One region of the Bhargavaea sp. GQ12 genome, then DNA from elsewhere that is predicted to be linked to it. Evidence: riboswitches for the same ligand, from Rfam matches in the RefSeq annotation. Region 1 holds a riboswitch; each other region holds the start of a gene.
The links. Region 1 has a riboswitch for S-adenosylmethionine ahead of AC6CHQ_RS11510 (carboxymuconolactone decarboxylase family protein). Riboswitches for the same ligand answer to the same signal wherever they lie in the genome.
Positions count from the first base shown of each region.

Region 2: another riboswitch for S-adenosylmethionine. It lies ahead of AC6CHQ_RS03010 (O-acetylhomoserine aminocarboxypropyltransferase/cysteine synthase family protein); the one in region 1 lies ahead of AC6CHQ_RS11510 (carboxymuconolactone decarboxylase family protein).
Region 3: another riboswitch for S-adenosylmethionine. It lies ahead of AC6CHQ_RS09120 (methionine ABC transporter ATP-binding protein); the one in region 1 lies ahead of AC6CHQ_RS11510 (carboxymuconolactone decarboxylase family protein).
Region 4: another riboswitch for S-adenosylmethionine. It lies ahead of AC6CHQ_RS02570 (methionine ABC transporter ATP-binding protein); the one in region 1 lies ahead of AC6CHQ_RS11510 (carboxymuconolactone decarboxylase family protein).

Region 1 covers NZ_JCAXEU010000012.1:39,889-44,477, reverse strand. Annotated here, with positions in the region: gene AC6CHQ_RS11520 (LLM class flavin-dependent oxidoreductase) at 1-1,252, shown strand, start outside; gene AC6CHQ_RS11515 (sodium:solute symporter family protein) at 1,274-2,776, shown strand; SAM riboswitch class I at 2,986-3,090, shown strand; gene AC6CHQ_RS11510 (carboxymuconolactone decarboxylase family protein) at 3,224-3,892, shown strand; gene gltS (sodium/glutamate symporter) at 4,343-4,589, shown strand, end outside.
Region 2 covers NZ_JCAXEU010000002.1:252,560-257,148, forward strand. Annotated here, with positions in the region: gene AC6CHQ_RS03005 (homoserine dehydrogenase) at 1-607, opposite strand, end outside; gene AC6CHQ_RS03010 (O-acetylhomoserine aminocarboxypropyltransferase/cysteine synthase family protein) at 716-2,005, opposite strand; SAM riboswitch class I at 2,133-2,245, opposite strand; gene AC6CHQ_RS03015 (YwqG family protein) at 2,388-3,167, shown strand; gene AC6CHQ_RS03020 (glycerol-3-phosphate acyltransferase) at 3,241-3,891, shown strand; gene ald (alanine dehydrogenase) at 4,176-4,589, opposite strand, start outside.
Region 3 covers NZ_JCAXEU010000008.1:49,605-54,193, reverse strand. Annotated here, with positions in the region: gene AC6CHQ_RS09140 (arsenate reductase family protein) at 1-247, shown strand, start outside; gene gcvH (glycine cleavage system protein GcvH) at 320-700, shown strand; gene AC6CHQ_RS09130 (toprim domain-containing protein) at 830-1,168, shown strand; gene AC6CHQ_RS09125 (thioredoxin family protein) at 1,182-1,481, shown strand; SAM riboswitch class I at 1,557-1,665, shown strand; gene AC6CHQ_RS09120 (methionine ABC transporter ATP-binding protein) at 1,751-2,776, shown strand; gene AC6CHQ_RS09115 (methionine ABC transporter permease) at 2,769-3,437, shown strand; gene AC6CHQ_RS09110 (MetQ/NlpA family ABC transporter substrate-binding protein) at 3,484-4,341, shown strand.
Region 4 covers NZ_JCAXEU010000002.1:161,508-166,096, reverse strand. Annotated here, with positions in the region: gene AC6CHQ_RS02585 (M20 family metallopeptidase) at 1-182, opposite strand, end outside; gene AC6CHQ_RS02580 (MetQ/NlpA family ABC transporter substrate-binding protein) at 204-1,070, opposite strand; gene AC6CHQ_RS02575 (methionine ABC transporter permease) at 1,114-1,776, opposite strand; gene AC6CHQ_RS02570 (methionine ABC transporter ATP-binding protein) at 1,766-2,791, opposite strand; SAM riboswitch class I at 2,876-2,989, opposite strand; gene AC6CHQ_RS02565 (ABC transporter permease) at 3,436-4,137, opposite strand; gene AC6CHQ_RS02560 (ABC transporter ATP-binding protein) at 4,137-4,589, opposite strand, start outside.

The DNA.
Region 1 (4,589 bases):
AGAAACCGCAAAAGTATTGGAGCGGGGGAAATTCGATGCTGTCTTTATCGCGGATGTGCTTGGAACCTATTCGGTTTATGGCAGCAGCCATGAAGCGGCCGTCCGCCATGCTGTACAGTTGCCTGCGCACGACCCGTTATTGATCATCTCCGCCATGGCACAGGTGACAGAACATATCGGATTTGCACCGACTGTCTCTACGACTTATGCCCAGCCTTATGCATTGGCGCGCCAGCTCTCGACATTGGATCATGTGACAGAAGGCCGGCTCGGATGGAATGTAGTCACTTCCTATCTGGAAAGTGAAGCGGTCAATCTCGGGTTGTCCGGACGACTCCCGAAAAGTCAGCGCTACGACCGTGCGGACGAATTCCTCGAAGTGGTGTATAAGCTTTGGGAACACAGCTGGGAAGACGACGCAGTAGTTTATGACAAAGAAGGGGATACATTTGCAGACCCGTCAAAAGTCCATCCAATCCGGCACCATGGGGAATTCTTTGATGTTCCGGGTATCCATTTGACCGAGCCGTCTCCTCAGCGGACACCGGTTCTGTTCCAGGCAGGGGCCTCACCGCGGGGACGCGATTTTGCGGCCAAGCATGCGGAAGCAGTATTCACAAAGGGCCATTCCCTGCAGGCGCAGCAGGCCTATTCCGCTGATTTGCGTAAACGCGCCGCTGCACACGGCAGAAGTCCCGAAGACATCCGGATCTTCCCGATGATCCTTCCGATTGTAGGCTCCACGGAGGAAGAGGCGCTCTCCAAATACGAGGACCTGAAAAATCATGTGAGCTATGAAGGGACAGCGGCACTTCTTTCCGGCCATACAGGAATCGATTTCTCGAAATATGATCCCGATCAGTACATCGAGGACATCGAAACGGATGCCGTGCAGGGAAATCTGGACATGTATACGAAAGACCCGAACAAGAAATGGACTTTGCGGGAAGCCGTGCTCAACCATGGACTTGGCAACGGGACAGCGAAATTCATTGGGACCCCAGAGCAGATAGCGGACCATATCGAGGAATGGGCAACAGTAGGTGATGTGGACGGCTTCAATATCGCACAAAGTTATTCACTCGAGACATTCCGTGAGTTTGTGGATCATGTCGTTCCGGAGCTGCAGAAGCGGGGAATCTACCGGACTGAATATGAGGGAAAGACATTGCGGGAAAACCTATTCGGCACAGGCTCTGCGCGTCTGCCTGAAAGCCACCCGGCAAAACAACTTTCGTCATTGGTGAAGTAAAACGGAAAAGAAGGGAATGCCATGAACACTGTCACACTATTTACCTGGATCGGGTTTGCCGCTTTTCTGGCAATCATGCTCGTTCTTGGCTATATCGGCACAAAGAAAACAAAGAACATCCGGGACTTCGCAATAGGCGGGGGACGCCTGGGGCCCGTTGTGCTGGGTCTCTCTTTCGCTGCCACTTACCTCAGCGCTGCGACTTTCCTCGGTTATCCGGGCTGGTCACATGAGTGGGGGCTCACGAATCTCTGGCTCATGCTTGCGATGATTGGAGGGGGAGCTATAGGAGTTCTGATGGTCGCGAAGAAAATCCGTAAACTGAATGAAGAGCAGAAGTCTCTCTCATTGCCGGATTGGCTTGGGGACTATTATAATAGCGACCTTTTGCGTGTGGGAACCGGCCTCATTCTGCTTTTTAACATCTTTTATATTGCCGCCCAGTTTGTAGCCGGAGCAAGGATTTTTGAGTATTTATTGGGGATGGACTATCGTACCGGCCTGATCCTCATCACCGTCATCGTGGTGGTGTATGTTTTCGGCGGCGGAGCGTTTGCGGATATCTATACAGATGCCGTTCAAGTGATTCTGATGGCGATTGCAGGAATTGTGATCTTCATATCCGGAATCGTAATCTTCTGGAGGGACGGCATCGCGGCCACATTTTCCGGGATCACCGACAACCTGGCGGCACAGGATCCCAATCTCGTGACTGTTTTTAACCCTGATTCGGCTCACTTCTATTCGATCGGTGCAGTGATCGGCGCAATCTGCATCCAGTGGGCCTTTGCGTCCGCACCTCACTTATTCAATAAAGTTTTGGGCATCAAGAGCGAAAAAGACCTGGGTAAAATGATTCTGACCTATGTCATCGTGGCTTCGCTTAGCGTATTGGTTCTCTTTGGAGGACTCTATAGCAGGGTGGCGCTGGGATCCGGGGACGTCGTTGCGGATCTGGCTTTGATGGAATATGTGGCCTGGGCATTCCCAGCTGCTGTTGTTGCATTATTCGGTGTCGTGATTCTGGCTGCGGCCATGTCAACAACGGACGGGCTGTTCGTCTCGATTTCCACTGTTTTTGCCAATGACATTTTCCTGAAATTCCTGGTCAGAAAAGGCTATGTCAGAGTCGACGAAGAAAAGGCGGAGAAAATCGCGCTTCGGATCAGCAGGCTGACCGTTCCTGTTGTGGGAATCATCGCCCTTCTGATTGTGATGAAACCGCCTGCTTACATGGGAGATATTATGTGGATCGGCATTTCCGGAGTCGCAGCCGGAACATTGGGCCCCATTTTATATGCAGTGTATGGGAGAAAGAAGGCTTCCGCCAGAGCAGCAGAGGCATCAATGATCATCGGACTCCTTGCCTACCTGATCCTCTACTTCAGCGGCATCATCCCAAGCACGATGACGGCCGGTGCAGTGGCGACCGGGATCGGTATTTTGACCATGTTTGTATTGGCAAATGTTCTGGAATCAAAACAGGAAGAAGTCCTGATTCCAGAGGCGGAACAGGGGCGCTAAGGGGGCTTGACCATGTTTGTGAATGAGATGCTGACTGTCTGGCTTTACGGATTTATCATTATTTATGCCATTGTCGGATTTGCATTGTGGAAGTGGTACTTCAGCAAATAGAGAAATTGCTGAATTCATAAATGATTGAAGATTTCATGTTGACAGACGATATGGGGTCCGATATGCTTAGGATAATCTTACTAATTGAATAGACTTTGACCTTATCAAGAGCCGGGGGAGGAAACTGGTCCGCAGATCCCGCAGCAACCGTTACGTTGTAACAAGGTGCTCACTCCAGCAAGCGCAAGCTTGAAAGATGAGGAAGGCCGCTTACATACTGCCTCTTCCTCATCGGGAAGGGGCTTTTTGGATGACTGGACTTTCTTCGGCTCTAACAAAACAATCTATTCCGACTCAACCGATAAGTAAGAAAAAGATGAAAAGGGGAGTTTTGAGATGACTGCTACAACTAAAACAGACAGCCTGTACAAAAAGGAATACTTCGGAAGAATTTTCGAACTGAAAAAATACGCGCCTGAAGCGTTTGAAACGTTCTTCAAGTTCAATGACCAGGCACTGGCCGAAGGAAAGCTGTCCGTAAAATTGAAGGAACTGATCGCCGTGGCGGTTGCCCATATCACAGGCTGCCCTTACTGCATCGATCTGCATATCGGAAATGCCAAGAAAAACGACTCCTCCAAAGAGGAAGTTGCTGAAGCGATCTTTGTCGCGACTGCACTCAAAGCCGGATCGGCACTTGCTCATGGGGTAAACGGATTGAACGCATACGACGGCAAAGGTGACGGGGAGTTTTACAAAGCGTCTTACTTTAACCGTCTGCCGGAGTTCGCAGAACTGGATGAAGAGGCATTCAAAACGTTCGTGAAGTTCGATGGTGCGGCTCTCAAGGCCGGCAAACTGAGCGTGAAGGAAAAGGAACTGATCGCTGTGGCTTCAGCACACACGACAGGATGCGCTTACTGCATCGATCTCCATACGAAAAATGCCAAGAAAGCCGGCGCCAGCCTGGAAGAGCTCTCGGAAGCAATTTTCGTGGCGGTTGCGCTCAAGGCCGGTTCTGCAATCGCGCATAGCGTGAACGCCCTCAATGCATACGACAACTAAAATAAACATCTGTTTTTTTGCAGACGATTCCGCGCCCTTTAATTAGGGATGCGGAATCGTCTCTTTTTCTTTCCGGTCTTTGAAAATATTGGCGGATTTACTTTTTGGAATAGTGCGTATTTAAGTTTTAGTGTTGTAAAAAGTCTGCAAAACTGATTATACTTTAAAACAGTGTATCACTGAAGTGAGCGATCCTCTTATGATTACGAAAGCGATTCCATGAATTTTCGGACATACAGGATAGGAATGTTTTCATGCTTGGCAAGTGTTCATCGGGTAAACAAGGGGTAAAACAAGGATACGTGCAAACGTATTCAGCCATATTTGAAAACGCTATTACCGTTGCGGTTTTCTGGACCGTTTCACGGTCCGTAGGGGGAATCCGAATCAATCGGACACGGGCCGGGTCCGGAAGCCGCGAACTATTTTTTTTTGGAAAGGTGACAGAATATGATTGAAATTAACCAGATTACCACGCTGTTCCTGGCAGTGGCCCTCTACCTGCTGGGAATGGCCCTCGTTAATCGCATCGGCATCCTTGACCGGTTCCTGATTCCGGCACCTGTTGTCGGAGGCCTGATTTTCGCCATCCTCGCCTTTATTCTCCAAACGACGGGCGTCGTTGAAATTGCATTGGATACTTCCCTGCAGTCGCTCTTCATGGTCGCATTCTTTACGACGGTTGGGCTTGGAGCCA
Region 2 (4,589 bases), on a different contig from region 1:
AGAAGGCATCGAACCCGGACACGTCATTGGTCGGGTCCGCTTCGGCATAGCCGAGTTCCTGCGCTTCCTTCAGAACTTCCTCGAAGGTACACGATTCCTTGCGCATCTTCGTCAGAATAAAGTTCGAAGTTCCGTTCAGAATGCCCTGGATGCCGGTCACTTCGTTGGAAAGGTTCAGGTTATCGATCGTTTTGATCACCGGAACGCCGCCTGCGACGGTTGCCTCATATCCGATGCCGGTCCCCTGTTCCCTGGCTTGCCGTTCAAGTGCAGGAGCAGCTTTGGCGTACATCACTTTATTCGCAGTTACGACATGACAGCCGGCGGCGATCGCCTGCTCCAGATAGGTGCGTGCCGGCTCTTCGCCGACGATCGCTTCGAAAACGACCTTCAGATCCGGGATGGCCAGGATCTCCTCAAACCGGTCGGTAATGAGGACTCCCGGGGTCTCAGGGCGGGTTTTATCCAAGTCGCGGACGAGGATGGCAGCAATTTCGATCGGGGAACCGATCGTTTTCTCAAGTTGTTGTTTCCGTTCATTCACGATTGTATAAATGCCTTGGCCGACCGTACCGAATCCAAGGATGGCCGCTTTCACTGGAGCCATGGGCGAACACCTCCGACATAAAGATTCCTTCCAATATAACAAGTTCCGCCCCATAAGGAAACCCCCGGGGCGGGAAAATTTAAAATAGTTTAAACATTATATATTAATTTAAGCTTTGACTGGCGCCGCTGCTTCAATCGCCTGTTTCAGGTCGGCGATGATGTCTTCGACGTTCTCGAGACCGACGGAGAGGCGGACAAGTTCTTCAGTTGTGCCTGTTTTCTTCAGGTCTTCCGCCGACAGCTGCTGGTGCGTTGTAGATGCCGGGTGGATGATGAGCGAGCGTGCGTCGCCGACGTTCGCGACATGCGAGAACAGCTTCACGTTGTCGATCAGCTTGCGGCCCGCTTCGCGTCCGCCTTTGATGCCGAAGATGACGACCGATCCGGCGCCGCTCTTCAGGTACTTTTTGGAGAGTTCGTACGACGGGTGCTCTTCGAGGCCGTTGTACTGGACCCACTCGACAGATGGGTGATCCTTCAGCCATTCCGCAACTTTCTGAGCGTTTTCGTTGTGCCGCTGGATGCGGAGGTGCAACGTCTCAAGTCCCTGAAGGAAGAGGAACGCATTATCCGGGCTGAGTGTCGGGCCAAAGTCGCGGAGCAGCTGCACACGGAGGCGTGTTGCGAATGCGGCCTGCGCCGTGTCGATGCCGTAGCGGAGGCCGTGGTAAGTCTCATCCGGCTCTGTATAGCCAGGGTGGCGTCCCTGTGTCCAGTCGAATTTGCCCGCGTCAACAGCTACGCCACCGACGCCGCGGCCGTGTCCGCCGATCCATTTTGTTGCGGAGTGAACGACAACATCCGCACCATGCTCAATCGGGTTCGAGCCATAAGGCGAAGCGAATGTGGAGTCAATGATGAGCGGCAGGCCGTTTTCATGCGCGATGTTCGCAACAGCTTCCACATCAAGGACATTCAGGCTCGGGTTGCCGATGATTTCGCCAAAGATCGCCTTTGTCTTGTCGTTGATCGCCGCTCGGAAGTTTTCAGGGTCTGTCGAGTCGACGAACTTCACGTTGATGCCATAGCGCGGAAGTGTCACCGCGAACAGGTTGTATGTTCCGCCGTAAAGGTTTGCCGCGGAAACGATTTCGTCACCGGCCTGTGCAACGTTCAGGATCGAGAACGCGATTGCCGCCATCCCGGAAGAAAGTGCAACGGCAGCCGTGCCGCCTTCCAGTTCCGCGATGCGCTTTTCGAACGCGTCTACTGTCGGGTTCATGATGCGGGAGTAGATGTTGCCGGACTCTTTTAGGGCGAACAGGTTCTGCGCGTGCTCTGTGTCACGGAATGCGTAAGCTGTCGTGCGGTAGACCGGTACGGCGATCGCGCCTGTTGTCGGATCCGGCTCCTGGCCTCCGTGCACGAGAATCGTTTCTGGTTTAAAGTTTGTCATATTGATTTCCTCCTAAAGGTATGGTTTCGATGGAAACACGATAGGAGAGGAGGTTTTGTCTTTTCGGAAAATGAAAAACCCTCTTCTCTGATAGGAAGAGGGCCGATGCGAACACGCCGCATGCCTCCCCTTATCTGTCAGATCCGCTCCCGGATCTGTAGGAATTAGCACCTTTGCAGACATGGTCTGCCGGTTGCCGGGCTTCGCAGGGCCTATTCCCTCCGCCGCTCTTGATAAGAGTATTCTGATTTTGTTTTCCATCTGGTAAACAGTATAGGACTGTGCAGCGGGCAAAGTCAAGTGTATTTTTCAGAAAAAACATGAAACGTTTCTGCCTTCTCATCCGTTAACTTAGGAGACTGCCGATCCGAGGAGGAATTCTATGAAAACCTGGAGAGATAAGCTGGAAGCAAATGGACTAGCCGAATACATCGCGCCATTCTCCGAACTGGCGAAGCCGGGCTTCCGACTAAATAAAGAAGACGCCGCCGGGACGCTGGCGCCCGGTGCATCGAAGTTCGGAGGCGCGCCGGACCTTCCGCCTGATGTAGAGATCCCGTCCAAAGACGGCAAGCCGCTCACGCTGATTGCGCAGATCAACCTGTCGGACGCAGCGCTTGCCGGAGATGTTCACCCGCTTCCCGACACAGGCATCCTGTCTTTCTTCTATGACACCGAGGAACAGCCGTGGGGCGGCGATGAGTCTGACCGGAGCGGTTGGAAGGTCCTTTATCATGAAGATCCGACCAGACTTGAACGGTGTGATGTGCCGGAAGAGCGGATGCTTCCGGAATTCGCTGCCGTCTTCCACGCCGTGGAAACGCTGGATGCCGATGCAATCATCGGGATGGACTTCGATGACGAGGCCGGCGAGGCGATCTTCGAGTTGCTGGAAGAAGATGCCCACCACCAGATGCTCGGTCATCCGTTTGCCGTGCAGAACCCGGTGTTCGCTGAAATCGCCCACTATGGCGACGGAATTGCAGACTGGGACGAAGCCGCGAAAGCGGCGGATGACTACGTCCTTCTTTTCCAGATGGATAGCGATGACGACCTGGATGCCGTCTGGGGCGACCTCGGCATGCTGTACTTCTGCATCCGGCAAGAAGACCTTGCTGAAAAGCGATTTGACCGTTCGCATATGATCATGCAGAGCGGCTGATGGCTGAATCCGCCTTATATTAGGATGAATGAACCTTAATATAAGGTATCCGCCAAGATTGGAGGCTGAAAACATGCCCGAATCCATGGGCTGGTTATGGATCGCCGTTGCGGTGATTGCCGGCTACCTGATCGGCAACATCCACGGATCCACCATTGCCGGACGGCTGTCCGGTGTAAATCTGAAAGAAACTGGCGTCAAAAACGCCGGTGCATCAAATGCGGCCATCGTCCTCGGCAAAAAATATGGCGCACTCGTCGCCGCCATCGACATCGGGAAAGGCATCGCGGCTGTGCTCCTCACCAGGGGCATCGCCACCTCGGCCGGACTCGGTCCTGAAGCAAGCGCACTGCTTGTTTTCGCGGTGGCGGCCGCGACGATCCTCGGGCATAACTTCCCATTCCATATGCGCTTTAATGGCGGTAAAGGGACGGCCACGGTCATCGGTGTGCTCCTCGGCTTTGACTGGAAAATCGGTCTTATCGGGCTTGCGCTGCTGATCCTCGTCTCTCTCGCAACCGACTTTCTCGTCTTCGGCGTCCTCATGCTGTATGTCACCTTCACTGTGACTGCCGTCGTTTTTGCTGCGGGAATCGGACCTGACCTGATTGCTGCCGGACTATTCGTGATGGCAATATGGAAGCATCTCGAGAACTTCCGCAGGATGCGGGCCGGCGAGGAAAAACGGGTGTCGTCGGTGTTTGGGAAAAAGAAGACGGCCTGAGAGAATTCCGCTCCGTCGCAAGAACCTGTTGCTTCCCGCGGTTTCGTCATTCGTGGACTCAGTTTCGTCATTCGTCCGCTTTCAGGACCCGAATGACGAGATTATCAGGGTGAATGACGAAATTGGTTAGATGAATGACGAGACCGGACGCATGAATGACGAAATCAACATCTGCGGCTGTTAGCGATCACAGCCGCCCAAGAGGAAATTTCAGTTCATCACCAGTAATATTAGCACTCATACCAAAAGGGGGACCTGTCCAAGACAGGCCCCCCTCTTCATGTTCAGTTATGCTGTGCAACCGGCTCGATCAGGTCGAGAAGATCAGCGTGCGTGTAGCCGAGGTCTTCTGCAACTGTTTTGTAAGTCACACGGCCGGCATGTGTGTTGAAGCCTTTGCGGAGTGGTTCGTTATCGAGTGCCGCCTGCTTCCAGCCTTTGTTGGCGATCTGGAGAGCATACGGAACAGTGACGTTCGTGAGCGCCATCGTGGATGTGCGCGGTACTGCGCCAGGCATATTCGCGACGGCATAGTGAACTACTCCATGCTTTTCGTAAGTCGGAGCATCATGTGTTGTGATGCGGTCGGATGTTTCGAAGATCCCACCTTGGTCGATTGCGATATCGACTAGTACGGAGCCCGGCTGCATCGACTTGATCATCTCTTCTGTCACAAGCTTTGGCGCTTTGGCACCAGG
Region 3 (4,589 bases), on a different contig from region 1:
ACCGTCCGAAAAACAGCTCCGGGAAATTATTGCTGCAAGCGGCCTCGAGCTAAAGAAATTCTTTAACACAAGCGGGAAAGTCTATCGGGAAGGCGGTCTCAAAGACCGCCTTCCCGGGATGTCTGAGGATGAGCAGATCAGTCTTCTCGCCTCTGACGGGATGCTGATCAAGCGTCCGATCGTCTTTGACGGTGAAAAAGCGACCGTCGGATTCCGGGAAGCGGATTTTGAATCCGTATGGAATTAAGCGACTATTGAGTTTCCTGCCGCTGTATGGCAAACTGAGATGGATGGATAACTAATTCCTGGAGGGGTCAGAATGAGCACACCAACAGAACTTCGCTACTCTGAAGAACACGAATGGGTCAAGACTGAAGACGGCAAGGCCCGGATCGGTATCACACATTTTGCGCAAGCTGAACTCGGCGATATCGTATTCGTCGAACTGCCTGAAGTTGGCGACGAAATCAAGGCGGACGAGCCTTTCGGAAGCGTTGAGTCGGTCAAGACGGTATCCGAACTGTATGCACCGATCAGCGGCACTGTCGTTGAAGTGAACGAAGATCTCGAGGATAGCCCTGAGTTCGTCAACGAATCGCCTTACGAAAAGGCGTGGATGGTCGTTGTTGAACCGTCTGATTCTTCGGAAATCGATAAGCTTATGTCTGCTGAACAATACGATCAAATGACGCAGGGCTGACCTGCATGCAGGAAACGCCGGCATCTTCCGGCGTTTTTTGCATCTTCTAATAGAGAAGGACCCCGTCCGGAGCCGAAGCCTTAACCGGATGAGTCCTGAATCACACGGTGTGCTCGTGGAGGGATCAGGATGAACGACAAAGTAATTATCGTCGAAGGCAGCTCAGACAGGAAACGGATTTCCCGGCTACTGGATGAACCGGTGGATATTATCTGCACGAACGGAACGGCAAGCCCGACCAGGATCGAAGAACTTCTCGAACCGTACGAAGGTGCGGATATCTACGCGTTTTTCGATGCCGACCGTTCCGGTGAAAAGTTGCGGGCGCTACTCAGGAGAGAGTATCCGGAAGCCCGGCATTTGTATACGGACCGCGTATACCGGGAGGTGGCGACAACGCCGCTCCGTGTGCTCGCGGAAGAGCTCCTGTCGGCAAACATCGAAATCAAGACCGAATTTCTGCTGTAAAGGATGAGCATGTTTGGAAGAATGGAATCTGCAACAATTTGAAGAAGCATCGAAAAGCCCGGCCACGGCCGCTTTTTACCTCTATACACCGCTTTGCGGGACGTGCCAGGTGGCGTCGAGGATGATGGAGGTCGTGGAAAAACTCCTTCCGGAAGTCAAACTGGGCAAGGCCGACCTCAACTATCATGAAGAAGTTGCCGCCAAGTATGTTGTGGAGAGCGTTCCGTGCCTTCTGGTTGCAAAAGAGGGCAGGGAAGTGGAGAAGATATATGCTTTCCAGTCGGTCCCATATCTCTATGAAAAATTAAGTTGACGCCAATCAGGCGCTATGATATAGTTTCATCCATCAGTCATCCTACAGACGGATGAACCTAAACGAATACGGAAACTCTTATTGAGAGCGGCGGAGGGAAGTGCCCGATGAAGCCCGGCAACCGTCACGGAAACGTGAAATGGTGCCAAATCACTCAAAGCGCAAGCGCTTTGGCAGATGAGAGGAAATGCGCCGGACCTGAGACGGAACGGCTGCGCGACCTGTCTGCCTGCCCGCAGACAGGTCTTTTTTATTACAGAGGTGACCAAATGATTAAGTTAGAACAGATAACCAAACAGTTCCGGCTTTCCAACCGGACACTCACCGCGGTCGATGCGGTGGATCTTGAAATCCGTGAAGGGGAGATATTCGGCATCATCGGCTACAGCGGTGCAGGTAAAAGCACACTGATCCGTATGCTGAATGGCCTTGAAAAGCCGACGAGCGGCAACGTGACTGTAAACGGCATGAAAATGTCCTCGGTCTCCGGGGCGGATCTGAGGAAGGCCCGCCAGAAGGTGAGTATGATTTTTCAGCACTTCAATCTGCTATGGTCCCGTACGGTTGCGGAGAACATTGCATTCCCTCTGGAAATTGCAGGGGTGAAAAAAGTGGATCGGGAGCCGAAAGTACGGGAGCTGATCCGGCTCGTCGGCCTTGAGGGCAGAGAGGACGCCTATCCGTCCGAACTCTCTGGCGGACAGAAACAGCGTGTCGGGATTGCCCGCGCGCTGGCCAATGATCCGGATGTACTGCTCTGCGACGAAGCCACCTCCGCACTCGACCCGGAGACGACCGATTCGATCCTGGACCTTCTCACAGATATCAATAAGCGGCTGAACCTCACGATTGTGCTGATTACGCATGAAATGCACGTCATCCGGAAAATCTGTCACCGGGTGGCGGTCATGGAGGCAGGCCGGGTCGTCGAGATGGGGAATGTACTCCAGGTCTTCCGCTCGCCGCAGCAGCCGATCACGAAGCGTTTTGTCTCACAGGTCACGGAGTCACCTGATGTAAAGCAGGCGATCGGGCAACTGATCAAGGAAAACCCGGACGGCACATTGATCCGTCTGGGCTTTGTCGGCGAACGTACGGGAGAGCCTGTACTTGCCCGGCTCATCCGGACATTCAACATCGATGTCAACATCCTGCAGGCCAATGTCTCGCAGACGCATGGCGGGACTTTCGGGTCCATCATCCTGAATCTGGCCGGCGATGAGTCAGCGATTACCGAGGCAGTGGAATTCCTTCACTCGGAAGGCGTGGAAACAGAGGTGATCGACCGTGATTGAACAACTGTTTCCGAACGTTGACTGGGACAAGATGTGGGAAGCTACGCTCGAGACCCTATACATGACAGCAGTTGCTACACTGTTCACTTTCCTGATCGGGCTCGTGCTCGGCATCCTGCTTTTCCTGACAGGTCCTAAAGGAATCTATCAGAACCGGCTGTCCAACCTGATCACAGCGGCATTCGTCAACATCTTCCGGTCGATTCCATTTATTATCCTGATCATTTTGCTGATTCCGCTGACGAAGTTCCTGCTCGGTTCGATCCGCGGCCCGAATGCGGCCCTGCCGGCGCTGATCATCGGTTCCGCGCCGTTTTACGGACGGATGGTCCAGATCGCACTTGCGGAGATCGACAAAGGAGTCATTGAGGCTGCGCGTTCCATGGGGGCGACCACGTGGACCATCATTCGGAAAGTGCTTCTTCCGGAATCGATGCCGGCGCTGATCTCCGGCATCACTGTGACGGCAATTGCGCTTGTCGGATATACGGCGATGGCAGGAATCATCGGTGCAGGCGGCCTGGGCAACCTGGCTTATCTGGACGGATTTCAGAGAAGCCGGACCGACGTGACAATAGTCGCCACGATCCTGATCCTGGTCATTGTCTTTGCCATCCAGTGGATCGGGGATATCCTGGTCAAGCGGACGGACAAACGCTAAAAGTCTTTATTAAAAAACAATAACAAAACCCAAGGGGGAAACAATCATGAAGAAATTTGCAGCAGGACTATTTTTGGCGACTGGAACACTCGCTCTGGCAGCATGCGGTGCAGGCGGAGATGACACGTCTTCAGGAACATCCGAAGGCGGGGAAGGCGGCGGTGAGCCAAAGGAACTCGTTGTCGGCGCATCCAACGTTCCGCATGCTCTCATCCTGGAAGAGGCAAAACCGCTTCTCGAGGAAAAAGGTATCGAGCTTGAAATCGAAACTTACCAGGACTATGTTCTCCCGAACGAGGACCTAGAATCTGAAGAAATTGGTGCGAACTACTTCCAGCACATTCCTTATCTTGAAACTCAGATGGCTGACCACGGCTATGACTTCGTGAATGCAGGCGGCATCCATATCGAGCCGATCGGCATCTATTCCAACAAGCACGATTCGCTCGAAGATCTGCCGGATGGCGCAACAATTCTCATGAGCAACTCGGTTGCTGACCATGGCCGGATCCTTTCCATGCTGGAAAGCCAGGGCCTCATCAAGCTTGATGAGGGAGTCGACAAGACTGCGGCAGAGGTCAAAGATATCGTAGAAAATCCGAAAAACCTCGAGTTCGACGCAGATTATGAAGCATCCTTCCTGCCTCAGCTCTACAATCAGGATGAAGGGGATGCGCTCCTTATCAACTCCAACTATGCGATTGACGCCGGGCTCAACCCGCTGGAAGATGCAATCGCACTCGAGGACTCCGAATCTCCTTACGTCAACGTGATCGCTGTCCGCAGCGGTGACGAAGAAAATGAAGAGATCCAGGCACTTGTCGAAGTGCTCCGCTCCAAGGAAATTCAGGACTTCATCGTTGAAGAATGGGGCGGCTCGGTCGTACCTGTTGACGGAGAATAATTGAATTGGACAAAATAGGCCGCCGCGCCGGGATTTAAAACATATCCCGGCGCGGCGGCTTTTTTAGTGCTTAGGAAATTATAAATTGTCACTCTGTGGATAACAGCTATTCAGGCGGCATTCACGGCCAGCTTCAGCGCCCAGCAACTGGCAAACTTCACCCTTCTCGATTGCGATAAGTCAACATCGGTTCGTTCCTCACCGTGTTTCTTTTACCTCATTGTAAAGGGCTCCAGTTTGTACGCTGC
Region 4 (4,589 bases), on a different contig from region 1:
ACATTCCGCTTAACCGTGAATCCGGCTTCCTCAAGCAGCGCGGACAGCAGGCCGCTCGCGTACACTTCCTCATTTCCGATTTCCGGGCGGGCATGGATGTCATGGCTTACTCCGATATAGCGCTCTCGATTCTCTTCGATTGATCCCCAAATCTTCCCTCTCGCATCCTGTGCAACGGTCATTCCGGATCCCTCCACTCAAGATTACTTTTTCAGTTCTTCAAATGCCTTGTCCAGCTCTTCCTGGCTGAGTTCGACGAGGATGGATCCGTCATTCGTGTCTTCTTTAACAGCCTCGGCAATGTCTTCTTCCTGGTAAAGCTCTGCGATGCGCTTGTACGTTTCATTATCCTTGTCCTCACCGCGTGCCGCGATGATGTTGACGTAAGGGTGGACGTTTTCGTCGGTTTCATCTTCCACGAAGATGGCATCTTCCTTAGGGGAGAAGCCGGCCTGTCCGGCCACGCCGTTGTTGATGACCGAAGCGGCGACGTCAGGCAGGACGCGCGGCGTCTGCTGGGCAGTCATCGGCAAGATATCGAGGTTCAGTTTGTTATCCGCAATCTTGGACGGGTCACCGAACATGCCAAAGTCGTCAGCAAGTGTAATAAGTCCGGCGCTTTCAAGTAGAAGAAGTGCGCGTGCCTGGTTGGACGGGTCATCTGGGATGGCAATTTTGTCGCCTTCCTTCAGCTCGGAGACGTCAGAGATTTTCTCGGAATACAGACCCATCGGTGCGAACATCGTGGAGCCGATCGGAATGATGTCGTTGCCGCTTTCAGTGACATACTGGCCGAGGAACGCGATGTGCTGGAAGGCGTTCAGTTGGATGTCCCCTTGGGCAAGGGCGTTGTTCGGAAGCGTGTAGTCGGCGAACTCGATCAGTTTGATTTCGATGCCTTCTTTTGCTGCCTTTTCCTGCAGGATCGGCCATTGTGCGCCGTCCGCGCCGTTTACGCCGATCTTCACTTTGACGGTTTCGCCGTCCGCATTTTCTCCGCTTGCCCCGCCGCATGCCGCAAGGGTGAGGGAGGCAATCAGGGCGATTGCCAGAATCCAGATTTTTTTCATAATAGAGACTCCTTTTTGTTTTATACGTGCGGGGCGGCTTTTATCAGCGCCGCATGATTTTCCTGGAGAGCGTGTTCCCGAGCCACTGTGCCAGCTGCACGAGGACGATCAAAATCAGTACGGTGACGATCATGACGCTGGCGTCAAAGCGCTGGTAGCCGTAGGTCATCGCGATATGGCCGAGGCCTCCGCCGCCGACCGTTCCGGCAACGGCCGAGAAGTCGATCAGCGTGACCGTGACGAACGTCAGGCCGAGAACGAGTGGTCCGAGCGCTTCCGGGATCAGGACCGTGAAAATGATCCGGAGCGGGCTTGCGCCCATAGCCTGCGCGGCTTCGATGACGCCTGGGTCGATGCTGACGAGGTTGTTCTCGACGACCCTTGCGATTGTAAAGCTTGCGACGATCGTCATCGGGAAGATCGCGGCCGCCGTTCCAATCGTCGTGCCGACCACGAGGCGTGTCACCTGCGAGATGGCAACGAGGAAGATGATGAACGGCACCGGCCGGATGATATTGATTACGATATTCAATAGGTTAAAGAGGAATTTATTCTCCAGAATATTGTTCTGGCGGGTTACAAACAGGAGGAGCCCCATGATGATGCCGAGGATCGATCCGAAAATGAGTGTGGCGATGACCATAGTGATCGTCTGGCCGGTCGCTTCGACGATCCGCGGCCAGAAGGATGTCCAATCAACGTTCAATTTCCTGCACCTCCTCGATGTCTGTCAGGGTTGCAATTTCCTTGATGGCGGCTTCGACGTCCGCCGGATCGCCGAGGAACGAGACGATCAGATTTCCGAACAGCCGCTCCTCAAGCTCCCGGACGGATCCGTACACGATGTTGAACGTAATCCCGTGTTTTGCCGTAACCGTCGAAAGTACCGGCTCGTTCGCGACAGGCCCTTTGAACTGCAGGCGGTACAGCCTGCCGCCGCCGGCTTCCCGCCACTCGGCGAGGACATTCGGGGAAGGGAGGTCCTGCTGGACGGAATGAATGAACCGCTTGGTCGTCGTGTGTTGCGGATCCGTGAACACTTCGAACACGCCGCCCGACTCGATCACTTCACCATTCTCCATGACGGCAACTTTCGTGCAGACCGACTGGATCACTTCCATTTCGTGAGTGATCAGGAGGATCGTGATCCCGAACTCCCGGTTGACCTGTTTCAGGAGGCGCAGCACATCTGCCGTCGTATCCGGGTCAAGCGCGGATGTCGCCTCATCACAGATCAGGATGTCCGGGTTGGTTGCGAGCGCCCGCGCGATTCCGACGCGCTGCTTTTGCCCGCCCGACAGCTGATCCGGATAATCCTTCGCTTTGTCCGCAAGGCCGACGAAGCGGAGAAGCTCTTCCACACGGGTGTTGATCTCGTGCTTCGGGGTGCCGGCAAGCTTCAGCGGATACGCGATATTCCCGGCAACCGTCCGCGAATTGAACAGGTTGAAGTTCTGGAAGATCATCCCGATGTTCCTGCGTTGCTTTCTCAGCTCTTTGGCGGAGAGGGACGTGACATTCACGCCCTGGATTTCGATCGAGCCCTCACTCGGCCGCTCCAGCAGGTTCACCAGCCGCAGCAACGTACTTTTTCCGGCTCCGCTAAAGCCGATGATTCCGTAGATGTCGCCCTGCTCGACTTTCAGCGACACATCCTTTACCGCGTGTACTTCACGCTTTCCAAGCCGGAATGTCTTGGAGACTTGTTTAAATTCAATCATCCGGCGTACCTCCTGTTGTTGTCAGAAATGAAAAAATCCTCTTAATCTCATAAAGAGAAAAAGAGGACCGGGTAGGCCATCTTTTTCTCATCTTCCAGATGCACCAGGCATCTGCAGGAATTAGCACGGTGCCTCCACTGAGTGGGGTCCGCTGCCGAGACGTCCTAGGGCCTGTCCCTCGGTCTCTCTTGATAAGAAAAGATGTGCATATTCGATTAGTGCAAGAATTGAAACTAACTTTACTGGGATAAAGTAAGGAAGTCAATGACTTGCAAAAAGTATTTTTATTCTGATTAATTGTGAATATAATGGAAGCGTTTGCGACTCGTTGTGGCGTACGGGGAGTGGAGTTTGCAGGACCATTACGTGAAAAATAGAGGACGGCATATTTAGTGGGTGAAAAGCTTCCGGCATGGCGGAAGCTTTCAACTGGAAGTATAGAGCGGGAGGTTTCGTCATTCCCCGCTTAATTTCGTCATTCAGCATCTAAATCTCGTCATTTGCATCCTGGAAATTTGCGAATGACGAAATCGGAGGCGTGAATGACGAGATTGCCGTCCCGAATGACGAAACTTTCATCCCGAATGACGATATTGAGCCCCATAATAAAACCCCGGCACTCACATGCCGGGGCTTACACTCTATCAGTCCATCCGTCGTTTACGGTACACAATCACAGTCGCTGCGACTGACACTACAGCCCATACAGTGAGGATCAGGAACGATTCACTGGCGGCAGCACCGTTTTCCAATCCAACCCAGATGTTCATCAGCAATTCATTCGGGAGGTAATCCATCACGGTCAAAATCGCTTCATTCGTAATCATCGACTTGAACATCGAGGACATTCCGAAGATCAGCATGACGGGCATACCAATGATGCTTGTTTCCATGACTGTTCGGGACAGCAGTCCGAGCAGCGTGCCGATCGCGAGGAAGATGACGAGTGCGATGACAATGCTAAGCGCAAACAGGGGGAGGGAAGGGACACTGAATTCAGCAAGCCAGATGCATCCGGCCACGACAACCAGTGTCATGACCCCGCTCAGCAGGCTTTTCCCGATAAACACTTCTGCCACGCTTGCCGGAGACAGCAGCAACCCGCGCAATGTATTCTTTTCCTTTTCTTCCGCAACCATCGCGGCCTGGACAAAGGCACCGGCGATGACCAGGGCGAAGACAATCGGGAAGGAAATCATTTCTGCGCTGTCCGCGCCGATACGCCCGAGCCAGGCAGCGAAGAAGAGGGGCAGGGCCAGCGTGAACAGCACGTACGAGTTGCGCTGAAGGTCTTTCCAGTCTTTCACGAAAATTGCGTTGACACGCTTCATCGAAAATGTGGTCATCATAGGTTCCTCCCGGTCAGTTGTACGAACAGGTCGCCGAGTGTCGGCTCATTCGAGTGGATCGTCAGCAGGTTTCCGCTTGCCATGTAGCCGGCGATTGCAGCGGCTCCGGATTCATTTGGCTCTACGGTGACAGTTGTCTTGTCTTTTAGTAAAAGAGAAATTGTCGGGCTGCCGGACATCGTCCGCAGGTTCTGCGGGGTATCGAACAGCTTAATCTCCCCATCATGGAGGAAGGCGACCCGGTCGCACAGTGCTTCCGCTTCATCCATATCGTGTGTGGTCAAAAAGATCGTCGTGCCTTCCCGGTTCAGCTCGCGGAGCCCTTCATGGATATGCTTGGTCGTCGTCGGGTCAAGCGCTGACGTCGGCTCATCAAGGAACAGGAGGGCCGGCTTATGAAGGATGGCCCGGGCGAGTGTGACGCGCTGCTTCATCCCTTTGGAAAGCTT